DNA from 3 places in the Thioalbus denitrificans genome. Region 1 is predicted to be linked to each of the others. Evidence: predicted binding sites of a transcription regulator. Region 1 holds the regulator's gene; each other region holds the start of a gene.

The links. The regulator sigma-54, encoded in region 1, starts transcription at its own class of promoters, with help from an activator protein. The targets are predictions, from matches to a motif close to TGGCANGNTNCNTGCTT.
Region 2: urtA (urea ABC transporter substrate-binding protein) is a predicted target of sigma-54. The motif match lies at 2,754-2,770, and genes of this name have one in related genera.
Region 3: nifV (homocitrate synthase) is a predicted target of sigma-54. The motif match lies at 1,521-1,537, and genes of this name have one in related genera.

What each region holds. Positions count from the first base shown of each region.
Region 1 covers NZ_QPJY01000003.1:53,776-59,987, reverse strand. Annotated here, with positions in the region: gene mgtE (magnesium transporter) at 1-494, opposite strand, end outside; gene DFQ59_RS08565 (HPr family phosphocarrier protein) at 759-1,028, opposite strand; gene DFQ59_RS08560 (PTS sugar transporter subunit IIA) at 1,028-1,447, opposite strand; gene rapZ (RNase adapter RapZ) at 1,444-2,304, opposite strand; gene hprK (HPr(Ser) kinase/phosphatase) at 2,301-3,227, opposite strand; gene ptsN (PTS IIA-like nitrogen regulatory protein PtsN) at 3,193-3,690, opposite strand; gene hpf (ribosome hibernation-promoting factor, HPF/YfiA family) at 3,845-4,156, opposite strand; gene DFQ59_RS08535 (RNA polymerase factor sigma-54) at 4,174-5,625, opposite strand; gene lptB (LPS export ABC transporter ATP-binding protein) at 5,762-6,212, opposite strand, start outside.
Region 2 covers NZ_QPJY01000003.1:195,342-201,553, reverse strand. Annotated here, with positions in the region: gene urtC (urea ABC transporter permease subunit UrtC) at 1-472, opposite strand, end outside; gene urtB (urea ABC transporter permease subunit UrtB) at 474-1,373, opposite strand; gene urtA (urea ABC transporter substrate-binding protein) at 1,456-2,685, opposite strand; gene DFQ59_RS09215 (hypothetical protein) at 3,223-3,765, shown strand; gene uvrA (excinuclease ABC subunit UvrA) at 3,803-6,212, shown strand, end outside.
Region 3 covers NZ_QPJY01000002.1:409,061-415,272, reverse strand. Annotated here, with positions in the region: gene cysE (serine O-acetyltransferase) at 1-269, opposite strand, end outside; gene nifV (homocitrate synthase) at 337-1,491, opposite strand; gene nifS (cysteine desulfurase NifS) at 1,736-2,944, opposite strand; gene nifU (Fe-S cluster assembly protein NifU) at 2,947-3,834, opposite strand; gene DFQ59_RS06395 (HesB/IscA family protein) at 3,871-4,194, opposite strand; gene DFQ59_RS06390 (hypothetical protein) at 4,478-5,224, shown strand; gene DFQ59_RS06385 (hypothetical protein) at 5,297-6,212, opposite strand, start outside.

The DNA of each region.
Region 1 (6,212 bases):
AGGCGCAGGTAGCGCAGCACCACGTCCAGCGTCACGTCGGCCCGCACCGTCAGGGTGTCGGTGTTCATCAGGCCGCCGGCGGTGTCTTCGTCGTAGGACAGGGCCTTGGCGACCCGCTGGCGGTCCTGCTCGTCCATCGACTGCAGGACTTCGTGGATGACCGCGCCGGGGAGGTCCTGGAGGATGTCGACGATGTCGTCCACGTCCAGGCCTTCGGTGGCCGCGGCCAGGGCCTGGGGGTCCATCTCGCGCAGGAAGGCCGCGCGCACCTCTTCGCCGAGGTACTGGAGGATGTCGCCGTGGCGCTCCTCGCGGAGCAGGCCCCAGAGCACGTGGCGCTCCTTGGGCGGCATGGACTCCAGCAGGTGGGCCACTTCGGCCGCATGCAGGGTGTTGAGCATGCGGCGCACCGGCAGGAATGCACCGCTTTCGAGCGCGTTGCTCAGCGAGTGCAGCCGGGCTTCGGTGCGGTCCTGTGGGCTGGTGTCCGTCATGGCGGCCTCTGGGGGCTTGGCGGCGCGGAACGCATGCGCCGCCGGGTGCGGGCGTTGTCGAGTTTATAGCACCGGGGACCAAAACGCAGCCGGGGAGGAGGGCTGTTCAGCCAGTACGGACACGATTTTTCTAACCGCAGATTAACGCGATTTTCGTTGCTGCAACTGTTTTCGAATTGCGGACCCGGACTATTGATTCACGCCAATGGCGTGAATCTGCGGTCAGAGAAAGAAGAGCCGTGACGAGGCGGGTGGGCTGTACGCCTACTCCGCTTCGCCGAAGCGCTCGTCGATGAGGGTCCGGAGGGCTTCGAGGGCGGCGTCGGCGTCGGGGCCCTCGGCGTCGATCTCCACCTCGGTGCCGCGGCTGGCGGCGAGCATCATCACGCCGAGGATGCTTTTGCCGTTCACCTCGCGCTCGCCGCGGCGCAGGGTGACGCTGGATTCGAAGGCGGAGGCGGTCTTGACGAACTTGGCGGCGGCGCGGGCGTGCAGGCCCAGCTTGTTGATGATGGTGGTCTGCAGGGTGGGCATCAGGGCAGGGCGCGGGGTGCGCGTTTCTCCTCCGGGCAGCAGTCGATGATGCCGTCGCGCCCGCCGCTCAGGGCCTTCTGGGCCAGTTCGTCGAGATTGAGCTGGGGGTAGTTGAGAACCCGCAGGAGCATGGGCAGGTTCACGCCGGAAACCACCCGCACCCCTTTCGGGTCGAGCAGGGAGTGGGCGATGTTGCTCGGCGTGGAGCCGTAGATGTCGGTGAGCACCAGCACGCCGTCGCCCTGGTCCAGGCGCTGCAGCTGGGCCCGGGCCTCTTCCCGCAGCTGGTCGGGGTCGCAGTCGGAGCGGACCACCAGCGTCTCGGTGCAGAGCGGGCAGATGCCCAGGGTGCCGACGGCGCTGGAGAGCAGCTCCTCGCCGATGCGGTTGTGGGTGATCACCAGGAGTCCGACAGTCATGAGAGCTCCCTGTGGCGGGTCTGTACGTTGTCGCGCTGGCCGCGGAAATGGCGGGACAGGCGCGAGACCAGGTAGACGGAACGGTGGTGGCCTCCGGTGCAGCCGATGGAGACCGTGAGGTAGCTGCGGTTGTTGGTCTCGAAGGCCGGGATCCAGTATTCCAGAAAGTCGCGGATCTGGTTGTACATGGCGTTCACCTCCGGGTGCGCCTCCAGAAACGCGATGACCTCCGCGTCTTCGCCGGTGAGCCGGCGCAGGGTCGGCTCCCAGTAGGGGTTGGGCAGGCAGCGCACGTCGAAGACGATGTCGGTATCGGTGGGGATGCCGCGCTTGTAGCCGAAGGACTGGAACAGCAGCGACAGTTCCCCGATCCGCTTGCCCGCCACCCGTTCGCGGATGATGTCGCGCAGCTGGTAGATGTTGAGCGCGCTGGTGTCCACCCGCAGATCGGCCAGGGAGGCGATGGAGCCGAGCAGCTCCCGCTCGCGGTCGATGGCCTCGCGCAGGGGCAGGTCGCCGCGGCTCAGGGGATGGCGCCGGCGGGTTTCGCTGAAGCGCTTCAGCAGCACCGGGTTTTCGGCGTCGAGGAAGATGATCTGACAGCCCAGGCCGCGGGCCTTGACCGCGGCCAGGATCTCCGGGAAGCGGGCCAGGTCGGCGGGCAGGTTGCGCGCGTCGATGCTCACCGCGGTCCGCCCGCCGCGGGGCAGGGCGCCGGCTTCGCTGAGCTGCTCGGCCAGGGCCGGCAGCAGGCCGACCGGGAGGTTGTCCACGCAGTAGTACTCCAGGTCCTCCAGGGTCTGCAGGGCGATGCTCTTGCCCGAGCCCGACAGACCGCTGATGACCACCAGGTTCATGCCGGTCCCCGCTCGATGTGGGCCCGCTGGCGTTCGATGAACTCGGTGCCGGCGTCGTAGCCCCGGCTCTTGAGCAGCTCGTTGCGCACGGCGGCCTCCACCAGCACCGCCAGGTTGCGTCCCTCCGCCACCGGAATGGTCACCTCGGGCACCTCGATGCCGAGCATTTCGCGGCGGCGCTGGACGCCGTGCAGCCGGTCGATGGCCGCGAGTTCATGGCCTTCCATCTCCTTGAGGTGTATCACCAGGTCCAGTACATGCTCCGGTGCCAGGGCGCTGTCGCCGAACATGGCCCGCACGTTGAGTATGCCCAGTCCGCGAACTTCAAGGAAGTCGTGCAGCGGCTCCGGGCAGTAGCCCACCAGCATGCGCGGAACGGTATTGGCGAACTCCGGGGCATCGTCGGCGATGAGCCGGTGCCCGCGGCTGAGCAGGGCGAGGGCCAGTTCGCTCTTGCCGATGCCGCTCTCGCCGCTGAGCAGCACACCGGCGCCCAGCACCTCCATGAACACGCCGTGGACGGTGATGCGCGCCGAGAGGGACTGGGTGAGATAGAAGTTGAGACGGTTGATCAGCCGCCGGGGTTCCAGGCGGGAGCTGAACAGGGGAAATCCGCTCCGCTCCGCGTGCTCCACCAGCCGGGGCGGGGGCGCGCCGTCCCCCGTCAGGATGGCGAGGACCGCCGGTGCCGCGAACGGATCCCGGGCCGGATCCGCCTCCCGCTCCAGCCACGCCAGCTCGGCGTCGGTCAGCAGGGGAATCGCGTGGGGATGTATCGGGTTGTAGAAGCCCGCGAGCCCGGTCACGGGGAGATCCGGGAGGCTCAGGGAACGTTCGCCGCCGGCCTGGCCGGCAATCCAGGTGAGGCAGAGATTCTCCTGCTGGACTTCAAACAGGTTTTGTATGCTGATCGTCCGGGGCATCCGTTTCGGCGGCCTCGTAACTCAGGATCGTCTGGAGCAGCGCTGCCGCGTCGGGTGCCTCGCGCAGCCGTTGCCGGGCCTCTTCGTCGCTGAACAGCTGGGCCAGCCGTGCCAGGACCTCGAGGTGCTCCTCGGTGGCGTTCTCGGGCACCAGCAGCGCGAACAGCAGGTCCACCGGCTTGTCGTCGATGGCGTCGAAGTCGATGGGCTCCTGCAGGTGCGCCAGCGCGCCGATGACGTGGTCGCTGTTCTTCAGCCGTCCGTGGGGAATGGCGATACCGTGGCCGATGCCGGTGCTGCCGAGGCGCTCGCGGGCGATGAGGCTCTCGAACACCTCGGTGGGGTCCAGCTCCGGCTCGTCAGTCGCCGCCAGGCCGCCGAGGAATTCCAGCGCGCGCTTCTTGCTGCCGGCGATGACGTCGGTCGCGGTGCGTTCGAGGGTCAGGATGTCACGCAGGTGCATGGTGATTCGTCACTGTGCGGGGCGATCCGTTCGATTTCAATCGTCTGGCGTCTCTCACTGGTCTCGGTCCGGGTCCGCCGCGGTTGTCGTGGGTTCGAGTCCGGGACGGGGCTGACGGGGCCGCCGGCCCCGTCAGCCCTCCCCGGTTCCGGGCTCAGGCGCGCTTGGCGCTCTCGTGGTTGTGAGCCTGGGACTTTTCCTTGTGCTTCTTCACCTGCCGGTCGAGCTTGTCCACCAGGGCATCGATGGCCGCGTACATGTCATCGTGCTCGGCGTCGGCGTACAGTTCGGCCCCGCTCAGATGGATGGTGGCCTCGGCTTTCTGCCGCAGCTTCTCCACGCCCAGGATCACGTGCACGTTGGTGATGTTGTCGAAATGGCGTTCGACCTTCTCCAGCTTCGAGTTCACATAGTCGCGCAGTGCCGGGGTGATGTCGACGTGATGACCGGTGATGTTGGTCTGCATAGCTGACTCCTTAAGCCTTATAGCAGGCGCTTTCTTTCGTTTGATGGCGGTATCGCCATGACCTCGCGGTACTTTGCGATGGTCCTGCGTGCCACATTGACTCCCTGATCAGACAGGATTTTTGCGATCTTGCTGTCGCTGAGCGGCTTGGACGGGTGCTCGGCGGCGATGAGCTTCTTGATGAGCGCCCGGATCGCCGTGGAGGAGGCCTCGCCTCCGCTCGCCGTACTGACGTGGCTGGAGAAGAAGTATTTCAGCTCAAAGATACCACGGGGGGTGAGCATGTACTTCTGGGTGGTGACCCGGGAGATGGTGGACTCGTGCATCTCCACCGCTTCGGCGATGTCGTGCAGGACGAGGGGCTTCATGGCCTCCTCGCCGTGCTCCAGGAAGCCGCGCTGGTGCTCCACGATGCAGGTGGCCACCTTCAGCAGGGTCTCGTTGCGGCTCTGGATGCTCTTCAGGAACCAGCGCGCCTCCTGCAACTGGGTGCGCAGGAAGTTGTTGTCCTGGCTGTTGTCGGCCCGGCGCACGAGGGCGGCGTAGCTGGGGTTCACGCGCAGTCGCGGGGAGGCCTCCGGGTTGAGCTCCACCAGCCAGCTGCCCCGGTGCTTGCGCACGGTGACATCCGGCACCACGTACTGGGGCTCCTCGCCGCCCACCTCGTTGCCGGGGCGGGGGTTGAGGGTCTGGATCAGCTGGATGACCTCGCGCAGCTCGTCCTCGCTGATCTTCATCCGCCGCTGGACCTGGGCGTAGTCGCGGGAGCCCAGCAGTTCCAGGTGGTTTTCCACCAGGTTCAGCGCCTCGCTGCGCCAGGGCGTGGCGGCGGGCAGCTGGCGCAGCTGCAGGGACAGGCATTCGCCCAGGTTGCGGGCGCCCACCCCGAGGGGGTCGAAGGTCTGGATGCGGTGCAGGACCGCCTCCAGCTCGTCGAGCTCCACCTCGAACTCGGGGTCGAGGCTGGCCAGGAGCTCCTCCAGCGTGGCGCCGAGGTAGCCGCGTTCGTCGATGGCGTCGATGAGCAGCCGGGCCAGTTCCAGGTCGCGGTCGTTGAAATGGGCGAGGCTGGCCTGCCAGAGGAGGTGCTCCTGGAGCGACTCGCCCCCATGGCTGACATTGGCGAACTCCTGCTCGTCACCCTCGTCGGGCCCGGAATTGCTGCTGGGCACGTCGTAGATGTCGTCCCAGGCGCTGTCCACCGGGAGGTCCGCGGGAATGTCCGCGTCGTTGCGCTCGAGGTCGAGGTCGCGGTCCTCGGCCTCGCTGCCCGACGTCGATGGCGCCTCCGCCTCACCCGACGCTTCGACCTCGTCCTCCGCCAGCTCCAGCATGGGATTGGTCTCCAGCGCCTCCTGGACCTCCATCTGCAGGTCGAGCGCTGAGAGCTGCAGCAGCTTGATGGCCTGCTGCAGCTGCGGCGTCATGGTGAGTTGCTGGCTCAGCCGGAGCTGAATGGAGGGTTTCATACGGCGCGTCGTCGTCTAGGCGTAAACGGATATCCGGTATCCGTTGTCGTTATGTCCGGATTGTAACGCAAATAACATGCCGTGCAGATAGGGGCACGGGCCGCGCGGGTATCCCCGCGACCGGGGAGGCGGGAAGTCACAGGCGGAACTCGTGGCCCAGGTAGACGTCCCGGACCTGGCTGTTGTCGAGGATTTCGGCCGGCGTGCCGTGGGCGATGCCGTTGCCGTTGCTCATGATGTAGGCGCGGTCGCAGATGCCGAGGGTCTCGCGGACGTTGTGGTCGGTAATCAGGATCCCGATGCCGCGGTCGCGCAGGTGGCTGATGATGCGCTGGATATCGAGTACCGAGAGGGGGTCCACGCCGGCGAAGGGCTCGTCCAGCAGGATGAAGCGGGGCTCGGTCGCCAGCGCCCGGGCAATCTCCACCCGCCGCCGCTCGCCGCCGGAGAGGCTGATGCCGAGATTGTCGTGGAGATGGCCCACGTGGAACTCGTGCATGAGGCTGTCGGCGAGCCGCCGGCGCTTGCCGGGCGTGAGATCCCGGCGCAGCTCCAGGATGGCCATGATGTTCTGCTCGACGGTGAGC
Region 2 (6,212 bases), 140 kb from region 1:
AGAGGATCCACGCCAGCGCCTGGGTGATGATGGCGAAGTAGACCCCGCCCACCCGGCGCTTGAACATGGCCGCGCCGATGAGCCAGGCCAGCAGCGTGGGCACCACGAAGATCGCCAGCAGCGTGAAGCCGAAGCTGTGGAAGGGCTGCCAGAAGGCCGGCAGCGACTCCAGGCTGTTCCACACCATGAAGTCCGGCAGCTCGGCGCCCGAGGACTCCAGCTTCAGGAACATGGCCATCAGGTAGCCGCCGAGGCCGAAGAAGATGCCCTGGCCGAGGCTGAGGATGCCGCCGTAGCCCCAGCACAGCACCAGCCCCACCGCTACGAAGGCGAAGGAGAGGTACTTGCCCGCCAGGTTGAGGCGGAAGGAGTCCAGGACGAGAGGCATCACCACCAGCAGCAGCGCGCCGAGCAGCAGCAGGTTGACCAGATCGCGGCGGCCGCCGGCGAATTGGAAGAGTCGTTCCAGCATGTCACTTCCTCACTTTCAGGCTGAGGAGTCCTTCCGGGCGGAAGAACAGGATCACCACGATGCCGAGCAGGGTGAGGACCTTGGCCATGGAGCCGCTGAGGAAGAACTCCATGGTCGACTGGGCCTCGGCGATGGTGAAGGCGGATACGATGGTGCCGATGAGGCTCTGCACGCCGCCGAACACCACCACCATGAAGGTATCCACGATGTAGAGCTGGCCGGTGCCGGGCCCGGTGGATCCGAGCAGGGTGAAGGCCGCGCCGGCGATGCCGGCCACCCCGGAGCCGATGGAGAAGGTGACGCGGTCCACCCGCTTGGTGTCGATGCCCACCGCGCCGCTCATCACCCGGTTCTGGGTCACGGCGCGGATGCGCAGGCCCCAGCGGCTGCGGAAGATGAACACGAACACCGCCAGGGTCACCAGCAGCGACAGGGCCATGACGAACAGGCCGTTGAGGGGGATCTCGATGGCGTCGGTGACTTGCCAGGCGCCCAGCAGCCAGTCGGGCATGGGCACCCCCACCTCGGGCGCGCCGAAGATGGTGCGGAAGCCCTGCTGCAGGATGAGGCTCAGACCCCAGGTGGCGAGCAGGGTGTCCAGCGGCCGCCGGTAGAGGTGCTGGATCATGAACCGTTCCATCAGGTTGCCGAAGGCGAAGGTCACCAGGAAGGCGAACACGATGGCGAAGATCAGGTAGGCCCCCATGAGGCCCGGGAGGTACTTCTCGAACACCACCGAGGTCAGGTAGGTGGTGTAGGCGCCCATGGCCATCAACTCGCCATGGGCCATGTTGATGACTCCCATGAGGCCGAAGATGATGGCCAGACCCAGGGCCATGAGCAGCAGCACCGAGAAGAGGCTCAGCCCGCTGAAGGCCTGCATGATGAGGATGTCACCCATGGTGAGACTCCCTCCGGAATGAATGTTCCTGAATGACGGTGGGGTGGCCGGCGCCCCGCCCGGGCGGGGCGCCGGTCAGGTTTTACAGCTCGGGGTAGGGGTTCGGCTCGATGAGGCCGGTCTCGTGGACGATGTCCATCAGGCCGTCGGCGCGGATCTGCCCGATGCGGGTGTACTTGTAGAGGTGGTGGTTGCTGTCGTGCAGCTTCACCATCCCCTCGGGCGCGTCGAGTTCCAGGCCCGCGGAGGCGGCGGCCACCTTCTCCACGTCGAAGCTGCCGGCCTTCTCCACGGCGGCCTTCCACAGGTAGGGGGCGATGTAGCCGGCCTCCATGGTGTCGCCGATGACGCGGTCCTCGCCGTACCGGGCCTTGAAGGCGGCCACGAATTTCCTGTTCGCCTCGTTGTCGACGGTCTGGAAGTAGCCCATGGGCACGTAGACGCCGGTGACGTTCTCGGCGCCGATGCCGCGCACCTCCTCCTCGGTGATGGCGAAGGCCATCAGCGTCTTGTTGCCGCCGTCGAGGCCGGCGGCCTTGAGCTGCTTGTAGAGGGCCACGTTGCTGCCGCCCACGATGGTGCTCAGGACCACGTCGGGCTTGCGCAGCTTGATCTTGTTGATGATGGAGCCGAACTGGGTGTGGCCCAGCGGGGCGTACTCCTCGGCCACCACCTTGCCGCCCAGGCGCTCGATCACCTTCTTGGCGATCTTGTTGGTGGTGCGCGGCCAGATGTAGTCGGAGCCGAGCAGGTAGAAGGTCTTGGCGCCCTTCTCCTTGATCAGCCACTCCACCGCGGCGATGTTCTGCTGGGTGGCCTCCTGGCCGGTGTAGATGATGTTGGGCGACTGCTCCAGCCCCTCGTAGTAGGTGGGGTAGTAGAGCAGCCCCTTGCCGCGCTCGAACACCGGCAGCACCGCCTTGCGCGAGGCGGAGGTGTAGCAGCCGAACACGGCGGCGGCCTTGTCGCTGCCGAGCAGCTTGTTGGCCTTCTCGGCGAAGGTGGGCCAGTCGCTGGCTCCGTCCTCCACCACCACCTTGATCTGGCGGCCGAGCACGCCGCCGGCGGCGTTGATCTCGTCGATGGCCAGCTTCTCGGCGTCCACCACCGAGGACTCGGTGATGGCGATGGTGCCGCTCAGGGAGTGGAGGATGCCGACGGTGACGCTGGCGTCGTCCACGGCCAGGCCGGTGGTGTTCACCGCGGCGGTGGCCGGCGCGGCCTGGGCGCCCTGGGCAAGGGAGAGGGCCATCGCCGCGGCGAGGCCGGTTTTCGCGATGCGTGACAGGAATCGTCGGGTGGGTGTGTGCATTGTCGCCTCCAGTGGGGTTTCGAAGTGCCGCTCCGGTGTGTCACCGATGGCGGCGTTCCCGGCTCGAAGTGCAAGCGGTGTGCCAGCCCCGCTCGGGTGCCGGGCACGGGGCGCCAGGGGAATTTCCCGTCTTCGGCGAGCGTCCGGGAAGGGATTCAATGGCTTAGTGACGCGAGGGGTGGGGGTTGCGAATGTCTGGAAACGGGGTGACAACCGCCAACAGGAGGGGGGAGAAGATGTTTCGGTTCGGATTGAAAGCGGGAACAAGCGGTAATCCGCACCGGTTTGGGGAGGCGTGCACGGCAGGCCGTTTGTCAATCGGCCGGGCGCTGGCGTGGGTATCAGGATGGCGAATGTCAGGGTGGCATGGTCGACTACAGGCGGTCGGGCCCGGCCGGTACCGGCCGCCGTTCGTAAGAACGGGCCGCGGGACGGGCCGCCCCATCGTGGTGCGGGGTCCGGACATTGGCTCCGATGGGGTAACCGACCGGCGAACCGGGTTATGATCCCGTGGCCCAGGAACCCCGAAGGACCGCCATGCGACCCACGACCCGCTTCTCCGCCCTCCTCTACCGCCTCAGCGGCTGGCTGCGCTGCCGGATCATCAACGGCCACCACGGCGAGCCCTACCTGGAGCGCTACCATCTGCTGCGCCTGCCCGGCGGCGGCGGGGTCTATCTCCACCGCTTCGTGGCCAGCGATCCCGACCGCGGCCTGCACGACCACCCCTGGCCGTGGGCGCTGAGCTGGGTGCTGGCGGGCGGCTACCGCGAGCTGCTGCTGGCCCCGGCGGAGGCGGGCGAGCGGGTGGTGGAGCGGCCGGTGCGGCCGGGGCGCTTCAACCGCATCGGCGGCGGCGACTTCCACCGGGTGGTACTGCCCGAGGGGGGCGAGGCCTGGACCCTGTTCATGCATGGCGGCAAGTGCAGGGACTGGGGCTTCCTGCGACTCGACGGGGAGGGCCGGCGCCGCTACCGGCCCCACGAGTCGGTCTCCGCCGAGGGTAGCCACTACCACTGGTGGAAGCGCGCCCCGCGCGGGCGGGCGCTGCGCCGGTCCACGGCCGCGGCCCGCGCCTGATTCCCGCCGCCGACACCCATCCTCCCTGTGAACAGCCATGGCCGATGACTGCATCCGGGTGGTGGGCGCCCGGCAGAACAACCTCAAGGACCTGACCCTCGAGCTGCCCCTCAACGAGTTCATCGTGGTGACCGGGCCGAGCGGATCGGGCAAGTCCTCGCTCGCCTTCGACACCGTCTACGCCGAGGGCCAGCGCCGCTACGTGGAGACCTTCTCCCCCTACGCGCGGCAGTTCCTCGACCGCATGGACAAGCCCGGCGTGGACCGCATCGACGGCATTCCCCCGGCCATCGCCATCGACCAGACCAACCCGGTGCGCACCTCCCGCTCCACCGTGGGCACCATGACCGAGCTCAACGATCACCTGAAGCTGCTCTTCGCCCGGGCGGCGCGGCTCTACTGCGGCGGCTGCGGGCGCCCGGTGGTGCGCGACGATCCCGACAGCGTCTACCGCCAGCTCATGGAGGGGGCGGAGGCGGACGCCGGGGGCCGCGGCCCGGCGGTGGCGGTCACCTTCCCCCTCACCGTGCCGGAGAACTTCACCACGGAGGAGGTGGAGCGGCTGCTGGCGGCCCAGGGCTACACCCGCATCCAGCGCTGCGAGGGCAGCCGGCTCACGGTGGTGCAGGACCGGGTGCGGCTGGAGCCGGGGCGCCGGGACCGCATCGTCGAGGCCCTGGAGCAGGCCTTCGCCCACGGCCACGGCCGCCTGGCGGTGGAGTCCATCGGGGCGGAGGGGGACGGCGTCCGGCGCTTCTCCACCGATCTCCACTGCCCCGACTGCGACCGCCACTACCACGATCCCCTCCCCAGCCACTTCTCCTTCAACTCGCCGGTGGGCGCCTGCGAGACCTGCCGCGGCTTCGGCCGCACCATGGGCATCGACTACGCCCTGGTGGTGCCGGACGGGGAGAAGAGCCTGGCCGGGGGGGCGGTGAAGCCCTGGCAGACCGACAGCTACTACGAGTGCCAGGCGGACCTGGAGCGCTTCGCGCGCCGGTGCGGCGTCCCCCTGGACGTGCCCTGGCGGGCGCTGGAGGAGGCCCAGCGGCAGTGGGTGCTGGAGGGCGAGGGGGACTGGGACGACGGCGTCTGGTACGGGGTGCGGCGCTTCTTCGACTGGCTCGAGACCAAGAGCTACCGGATGCACATCCGCGTGCTGCTGTCCAAGTACCGCAGCTACGACACCTGCCCCGCCTGCCACGGCGCGCGGCTCAAGCCCGACGCCCTGCTCTGGCGGCTGGGCAGCCGCGCCGAGGCCGACGCGGTGCTCGACCCCGGCCGGCGCTTCCGCCCGGCCGGCCTGCCGCTGCCGGCGGCGACGCTGGAGCGGCTGCCGGGGCTCAACCTCCACGACGTGATGGGGCTGCCCCTGGAGCGTTGCCTGGCCCTGTTCGAGGGGCTGCGGCTGCCGGCGCCGCTGGACCAGGCCGCCGAGCAGCTGCTGGGCGAGATCCGCGCCCGGCTGCGCTACCTGGCAGAGGTGGGGCTCGGCTACCTGACCCTGGACCGCCAGTCGCGCACCCTCTCCGGCGGCGAGGTGCAGCGCATCAACCTCACCACCGCGCTCGGCACCTCCCTGGTGAACACCCTGTTCGTCCTCGACGAGCCCTCCATCGGCCTGCATCCCCGGGACGTGCACCGGGTGGTGGAGGTGATGCGGCGCCTGCGCGACGCCGGCAACACCCTGCTGGTGGTGGAGCACGATCCCCAGGTGATGCTGGCCGCCGACCGCATCCTCGACCTCGGCCCCGGCCCCGGCGAGCGCGGCGGCGAGGCGGTCTACTACGGTCCCGCCGCCGGGCTGCCCGCGGCCCGCGGCTCGCTCACCGCCGACTACCTGGCCGGCCGCCGCAGCGTCTCGACGCCGGGCGCGGCCCGGCCGCCGGGGCCGGAGACGCCTCGCCTGGAGGTGCTCGGGGCCGCCGAGCACAACCTGCGCGGCATCGACGTGTCGATCCCCCTCGGCCGGCTGGTGTGCGTCACCGGCGTCTCCGGCTCGGGCAAGTCGACCCTGGTGCAGGACGTGCTCTACCAGGCGCTGACCAAGCTCAAGGGCCACCCGAAGGAAGTCCCGGGCCGCCACCGCGGACTGCGCGGCCACGAGGGGGTGGACGGGGTCGTGCTGGTGGACCAGTCGCCCATCGGCAAGACCACCCGCTCCAACCCGGCCAGCTACGTGGGCGCGCTGGACGCCATCCGCAAGCTTTTCGCCGCCGTGCCGGAGGCGCGCGAGCGCGGCTACACCGCCGGCACCTTCAGCTTCAACTCCGGCACCGGGCGCTGTCCCGCCTGTGGCGGCAACGGCTTCGAGCACGTGGAGATGCAGTTCCTCTCCGACGTCTACCTGCGCTGCCCCGACTGCAACGGCCGCCGCTTCCGCGACGAGGTGCTGGAGGTGCGCCTGCGGCCGCCGGGCAGCGATCGCGCCCTGTCCATCGCCGGGG
Region 3 (6,212 bases), on a different contig from region 1:
TCGCCGATGACCACGCCGCAGCCGTGATCGATGAAGAAGCGCCGGCCGATGGTGGCGCCGGGATGGATCTCGATGTGGGTCCAGCTCCGCACCACGAAGGCGAGGAAGCGGGCCAGGTAGCGGAAGTTGCGCCGCCACAGGCGGTGGGCGATGCGGTGCACGAGGATGGCATGAAGGCCCGGGTAGGTGGTGAGCACCTCGAAGCGCGTGCGTGCCGCCGGGTCGCGCTCGAAGACGCAGGCCAGGTCCTCCCGGAGCTGGCTGAGCAGCGTGATGCGCTCGTTGCAGACGGGGCGTTCCAGCAGGGCGGTCTGGTCCGTGCTCATGACACTCTCCTCAGTGGCCCACCGCCAGCGGCAGCGGCTCGAGCAGCTCGGCGTAGAAGGCGTGCAGGTCCTCCGCTTCGGGCGCGCGCTTGGCATCCATGGTGAAGCGCCGCACGCGCCCGAGGATGAGGGCCGCCTGCTCGCGGGTCAGGGCGATGCCGAGTTCGCCGTAGGCGCGGATGACGCCGTGGGTGCCCGAGTGCTTGCCCAGCACCAGGCGGTGGCTGCGGCCCAGCTCCTGCGGATCCACGCCCTGGTAGTTGAGCGGGTCCTTGAGCAGGCCGTCCACGTGGATGCCCGCCTCGTGGGTGAAGACGCCGTCGCCCACCAGGCTCTTGTGCCAGCCGATGGCGCGGCCCGAGGCGCGGGCCACCAGCGCCGAGAGCTCGCCGTAGTGGCGCAGGTCCACGTGGGTATCGATGCCGTAGAGGCGGCGCAGGCCCAGGGCCACCTCCTCCAGGGGGGCGTTGCCGGCGCGCTCGCCGAGGCCGTGAACCGTGGTATTGGCGTGGGTGGCGCCGCCGAGCACGGCGGCGAAGGTGTTGGCGGTGGCCAGCCCCAGGTCGTCGTGGGTGTGCACCTCCAGCTCCAGATCCACCGCCGCGCGCAGGGCGCGGAAGCGCTCCAGCATACCGAAGGGCTCCATGATGCCGAGGGTGTCGGCGAAGCGCAGACGGCGGGCGCCGGCGCGCTGGGCCGTCTCGGCCACCCGCAGCAGGAAGTCGCTGTCGGCCCGGGAGGCATCCTCGCCGCCCACGCAGACCTCCAGGCCGGTGTCGAGGGCGGCCCGCACCTGGCGGTCCACCTCGGCGAGGACCCAGTCGCGGTCGCGGCCGAGCTTGTGGCGGATCTGCTGGTCGGAGACCGGCATGGAGAGGTCCACCATCTGCACCCCGAGACCCATGCAGCTCCAGAGGTCGTCGGCGCGCATGCGGCTCCAGACCAGCAGCCGGGCGTTGAGCCCGAGGGCAGCCACCGCCCGGATGGCCTCGCGCTCCTCCCTGCCCATGGCCGGGATGCCGATCTCCAGCTCCGGCACGCCCACCGCGTCGAGGCCGCGGGCGATGGCGAGCTTCTCCTCCAGGGTGAAGGCCACGCCCGCGGACTGCTCTCCGTCGCGCAGGGTGGTGTCGTCGATTGTCAGGGTCCGGCTGGTTGGCTGCATGGTGCTTCCCTCGCTGTCCGTATGAGTGTTAGCAACAGCCGTGCCAGCATCCATGCCAACATAAAAACAATGGGTTGGGCGTTCACCTCGGCCGTATTGGCCGGTTTGCGACAGACAACCGGGCAGGCGCTGTAGGGGTTGGCACATATCGCCCTGAAGCGGGTCGCTGCCTCCGCCAACGGCCGACCGGACAAAAAAAACGACCGCCGGTGGCAGACCGGCGGTCGCAACAGGGAGAGACACGTCAGGCGTAGGCGGGGGCGAAGGCCTTCTCCGGCTCGCTGACCGGGCCGTCCTCGCCCCAGTAGGGGGAGAGCTTGCGCAGCTGGGCGATCACCGGGGGTACGGACTCGATGACCCGCTCCACCTCCTCCGGCGTGTTGTAGCGGGAGAGGGAGAAGCGGATGGTGCCGTGGGCCGCGGTGAACGGGATGTCCATGGCGCGCATGACATGGGAGGGCTCCAGCGACCCGGAGGTGCAGGCGGAGCCGGAGGAGGCGGCGATGCCCTGCTTGTTGAGCAGCAGCAGGATCGCCTCGCCCTCCACGTACTCGAAGGCGATGTTGAGGGTGTTGGGGAGGCGGTTGGCCGGGTCGCCGGTGACGAAGCAGTTGGGCACCGCCGCGAGGACGCCCTCCTGCAGCCGATCGCGCATGGCGCCCACGAAGATATTCTCGTAGTCCAGGTGCTCCAGGGCCAGCTCCGCGGCCTTGCCCAGGCCGATGATGGAGGTGACGTTCTCGGTGCCGGCCCGGCGGCCGCGCTCCTGATGGCCACCGCGCAGCAGCGGGCGGAAGCGCACCCCGCGGCGCAGATACAGTACCCCCACCCCCTTGGGCGCATGGAGCTTGTGGCCGGAGAGCGAGAGCATGTGGATCTTGCTGTCGGCCAGGTGGATGGGCACCTTGCCCGCCACCTGCACCGCGTCGGTGTGGAACAGCACCCCGGCGCTGTCGGCAAGCTCGGCCATCTCCTCCACCGGGAACAGGGTGCCGGTCTCGTTGTTGGCCCACATCACCGAGACCACCGCCACCCGGTCCGAAAGCAGGCGGATGTACTCCTGCATATCGAGCCGCCCCTTGCCGTCCACCTTCAGGCGGTGGACCGTGTAGCCCTCCTTCTCCAGGTGCTCGCACAGGCTCAGCACCGCCGGGTGTTCCACGGTGGTGGTGATGATCTCGCGCCGCTCCGGCTGGGCGCGCAGCGCCGAGAGGATGGCGGTGGAGTCCGATTCGGTGCCGCAGGAGGTGAAGATGATCTCCGAGTCGTGCTCGGCCCCGAGCAGCGCCTGCACCTGCCGGCGCGCCTGCTTGAGCGCCATGCCCACCTTGTTGCCGAAGCTGTGCAGCGAGGAGGGGTTGCCGAACTGCTCGGTGAAGTAAGGCAGCATCGCCTCCACCACCTCGGGTGCCACCATGGTGGTGGCGTTGTTGTCCAGGTAGATGTCGCTCATGTTCAGAGCCCTCCCGCTTCCGCGGCCAGACGGGCGGACGCCGGCATGACCTTGACGAACTCGCCCAACTCCTCGGTGAGCTGCTGCTGGATGCCGCCCAGCGTCGTCGCGGCCATCTGGCAGCCGGCACAGGCGCCTTTCATGTTCACGTAGATATTCCGGCCCTCCACGTCCACCAGTTCCACGTCGCCATGGTCCATCTGCAGCCGCGGGCGCAGGGACTCGATGATCATCTCGATGCGGCGGATGCGCTGGATGTTGGTGAGCCTGCCGCTCGCGGCCGCCACCTTGGAGGGGGCGCTGGGGTCGAAGGCCTCGCCCTGCTCCGCCAGGACCTTCACCAGAATCTCCTCGATCCCCTCATGGCAGGCCGCGCAGCCGCCGCCTGCCTTGGTGTAGTGGGTCACGTCCTCCACGGTGCGCAGGCCGTTGGCGCGGATGGTGTCCTCGATGAGCACGGCGTCCACGGCGAAGCACTTGCAGATGAGCGCCCCCTCCTCGTGGTCGTCGCTCCAGATCTCGCCGCGGTAGTTGGCCACCGCCGCCTGCAGCGCCTCACGGCCCATCACCGAGCAGTGCATCTTCTCCGGCGGCAGACCGTCGAGGTAGTCGGCGATGTCCTGGTTGGAGACCTTGAGGGCGTCATCCAGCGTCATGCCGGTAATGATCTCGGTAAGCGCCGAGCTCGAGGCGATGGCCGACCCGCAGCCGAAGGTCTGGAACCCCGCGGCCTCGATCACCTCCGTTTCCGGGTTCACCTTGAGCATCAGGCGCAGGGCATCGCCGCAGCTGATGGAGCCCACGTCGCCCACCCCGTTGGCATTCTCCACCGGACCCGCATTGCGGGGGCTGAAGAAGTGCTCCTTGACCTTGTCCGAGTAGTCCCACATGGTCTCTCTCCCGGTATATGCTTGGATCCCGCCGGTTCAGGCGGTGAACGAGGACCCGCAGCCGCAGCTGTGGGAGGCGTTCGGGTTGACGAACTTGAAGCCGCTCCCCTCGAGGCCGTCCAGGAAGTCGACGGTGGTGCCCTTCAGATAGGGGGCGCTCAGGGGGTCCACGTAGACCGTCACGGGACCGCAGGTCACCTCGAAGTCCTCGGCCTCCTTATCCGCCACCAGGTTCATGCTGTACTGGAGGCCGGAGCAGCCGCCGCCCACCACGGCCAGGCGCAGGCCGCTCACCGGTTCTTCGGAACCCTGGATGAAACGGCGGATGGCCTTCTGGGCGCTTTCGGTCAGGGTGAGCATCGATTCATCTCCTTGTGGCAGGTGTGAATTGCCTGATTCGTGCCGAGGGTTCTGCAACGCCTGTGCCACTTGCTTGGAAATAATGCAACGTATTGATTGTTATCAGCTCATGTGCTGATCACGACCCCGGCGGGCGTTGTTGCAAACCCTACATAACGGCTCGAAGCCTTCAAAACCACATTCAAAAAAGGGAGAAGAGGATGACACTCGATCAGCGCCAGCCCGGCGATCTCGCCTACGCCGTCACAGAGACTCACCGTTAGTTACCTGCCGGTCCCAAACGATGCCTGACCGATATTCGAGAATCTTCCTGCTGAGCCACATGCGCGCCTATACCAGCCTGGCGGGACACATTCTTGGATCCAACCCGGCCATCAACGGCTATTTCGAGATGCACCTCGGCTACGAGGATGCGGGGGCCCTCGATCGCCAACTCGCCGAGTACAGGAAGCATGAAGACCTCAAGGACGGCAGCCGGTACCTCTTCGACAAGCTGTTGCACAATGACTACCGCTTGCTGCCGGAACGGCTTGGTCAGGCGCGGCTGAAGATCCTGGTCGGGATACGGCCGCCGGAACCCACCCTGAAGAGCATCGTGGACCTGTTTGAACGCAAGGGGGGGAACGAGGCCTACGCATCGCCCGAGGCGGCAACGCGCTACTACACGGAAAGACTCGAGTGGCTGGCCGATTTCTGCCGCGCCAGAGCCGGTGCGTACTTCTATTTTGACGCCGAGCTGTTTCGCGCCCGGCCCCAGGCCCTGCTCACCGCCCTGTCAAACTGGCTCGAGCTGGAGGAGCCCTTGAGCGGGCACTATCAGGTGTTCAGCCAGACCGGCAAGGCGCGCAGGGGTGATTCGTCCGCGTTCATCCACCGGGGAGAGATCGCCAGAGGGGGGGCGGACTACCCTCACGTCCGCATTCCACGACAGCTGCTGGACCAGGCGCAGGCGACCTACCTGCGTTGCCGGCGGCAGATGGTCGAGTTCGCCGCGGACGCCATCCTCCTGGAGGCATCGTCGCCTCCCTGAGTTCGTGAACAGCTTCACGCCTGGAGGCACAGCCAGCGGCTCTGAAAGTGCCGCCGGGAGTGGCGCAGCATACTAGGCGAAGAGGCTGTCCCAGGCATCGCGCTCCGAACGGTAACGGATGAGCGCAGCGACGATCTGCTCCCGGCGCCGGGCACGGTGCGCCGCGGACCGGATCTGCTGCCATGCAGGCGACCGCTCGCCGAAGTTGCTGCGGATGCTGGTGATGAATACCTCCGCCTGGGCCATGGCTGGCTCCAGCACCGCCCGCCCCTGCCACCAGTGGCCCTCGTCGAAGACCAGCGCCCGGAGCCGCTCCAGCTTCTGCGCCACGGCCTGGTGCTTCTCCTCGTAGAGGGCGAGCAGCTCCGCCTCCTTGCGTCCGATGATCCCGCGCACCAGCGCCTCGGGAAAGGGCCGCTGCACATCCGCCTCCTGCGCCAGCGCCTCGGCGGTGAAGAGCATCAGGTCGCCGAAGAACTGGCGCTCGAACTCGTCGGAGAGATCGATCACCTGCAGCTCGCCCGCCTGTTCCAGCTCGACGCCGGGACGGAAGTCGTCCTGCGGCCCGCCGCCGGAGGTGCGCGTGTGCAGGTGGGGCATGTTGATGGAGGCGAAGCGATGGCCGATCTCCGCGGCGATGAGGCGCCCGGCGGTGGGGCCGGACATGCGCAGGCGCAACTCGCCGAAGGGAATGATGTACTTGAGCCCCGCGAAGTTGACCACGTAGTTCCCGGGATAGACGGTGCGCGCGGGCGCGAGCGCCGTGAGGCCGCTGCCGTAGTCGAAGAACGTCCTGCGCGTCAGGTGCTCGCCGAAAAAGAAGGCGTTCAGCCGCCCGCAGAAGTCCCGCAGGCACGCCCCGTGATCGTGCGCGCCGTGGAGGCGGCAGCGGTAGGGAAAGGTATCCACCGGCTTCTCGAAGCCGAACAGCCCGGCCAGATCGTGGTAGGCCGCCGCGCCCGGCCGCCGCGCCGGCAGGGCGTGGAAA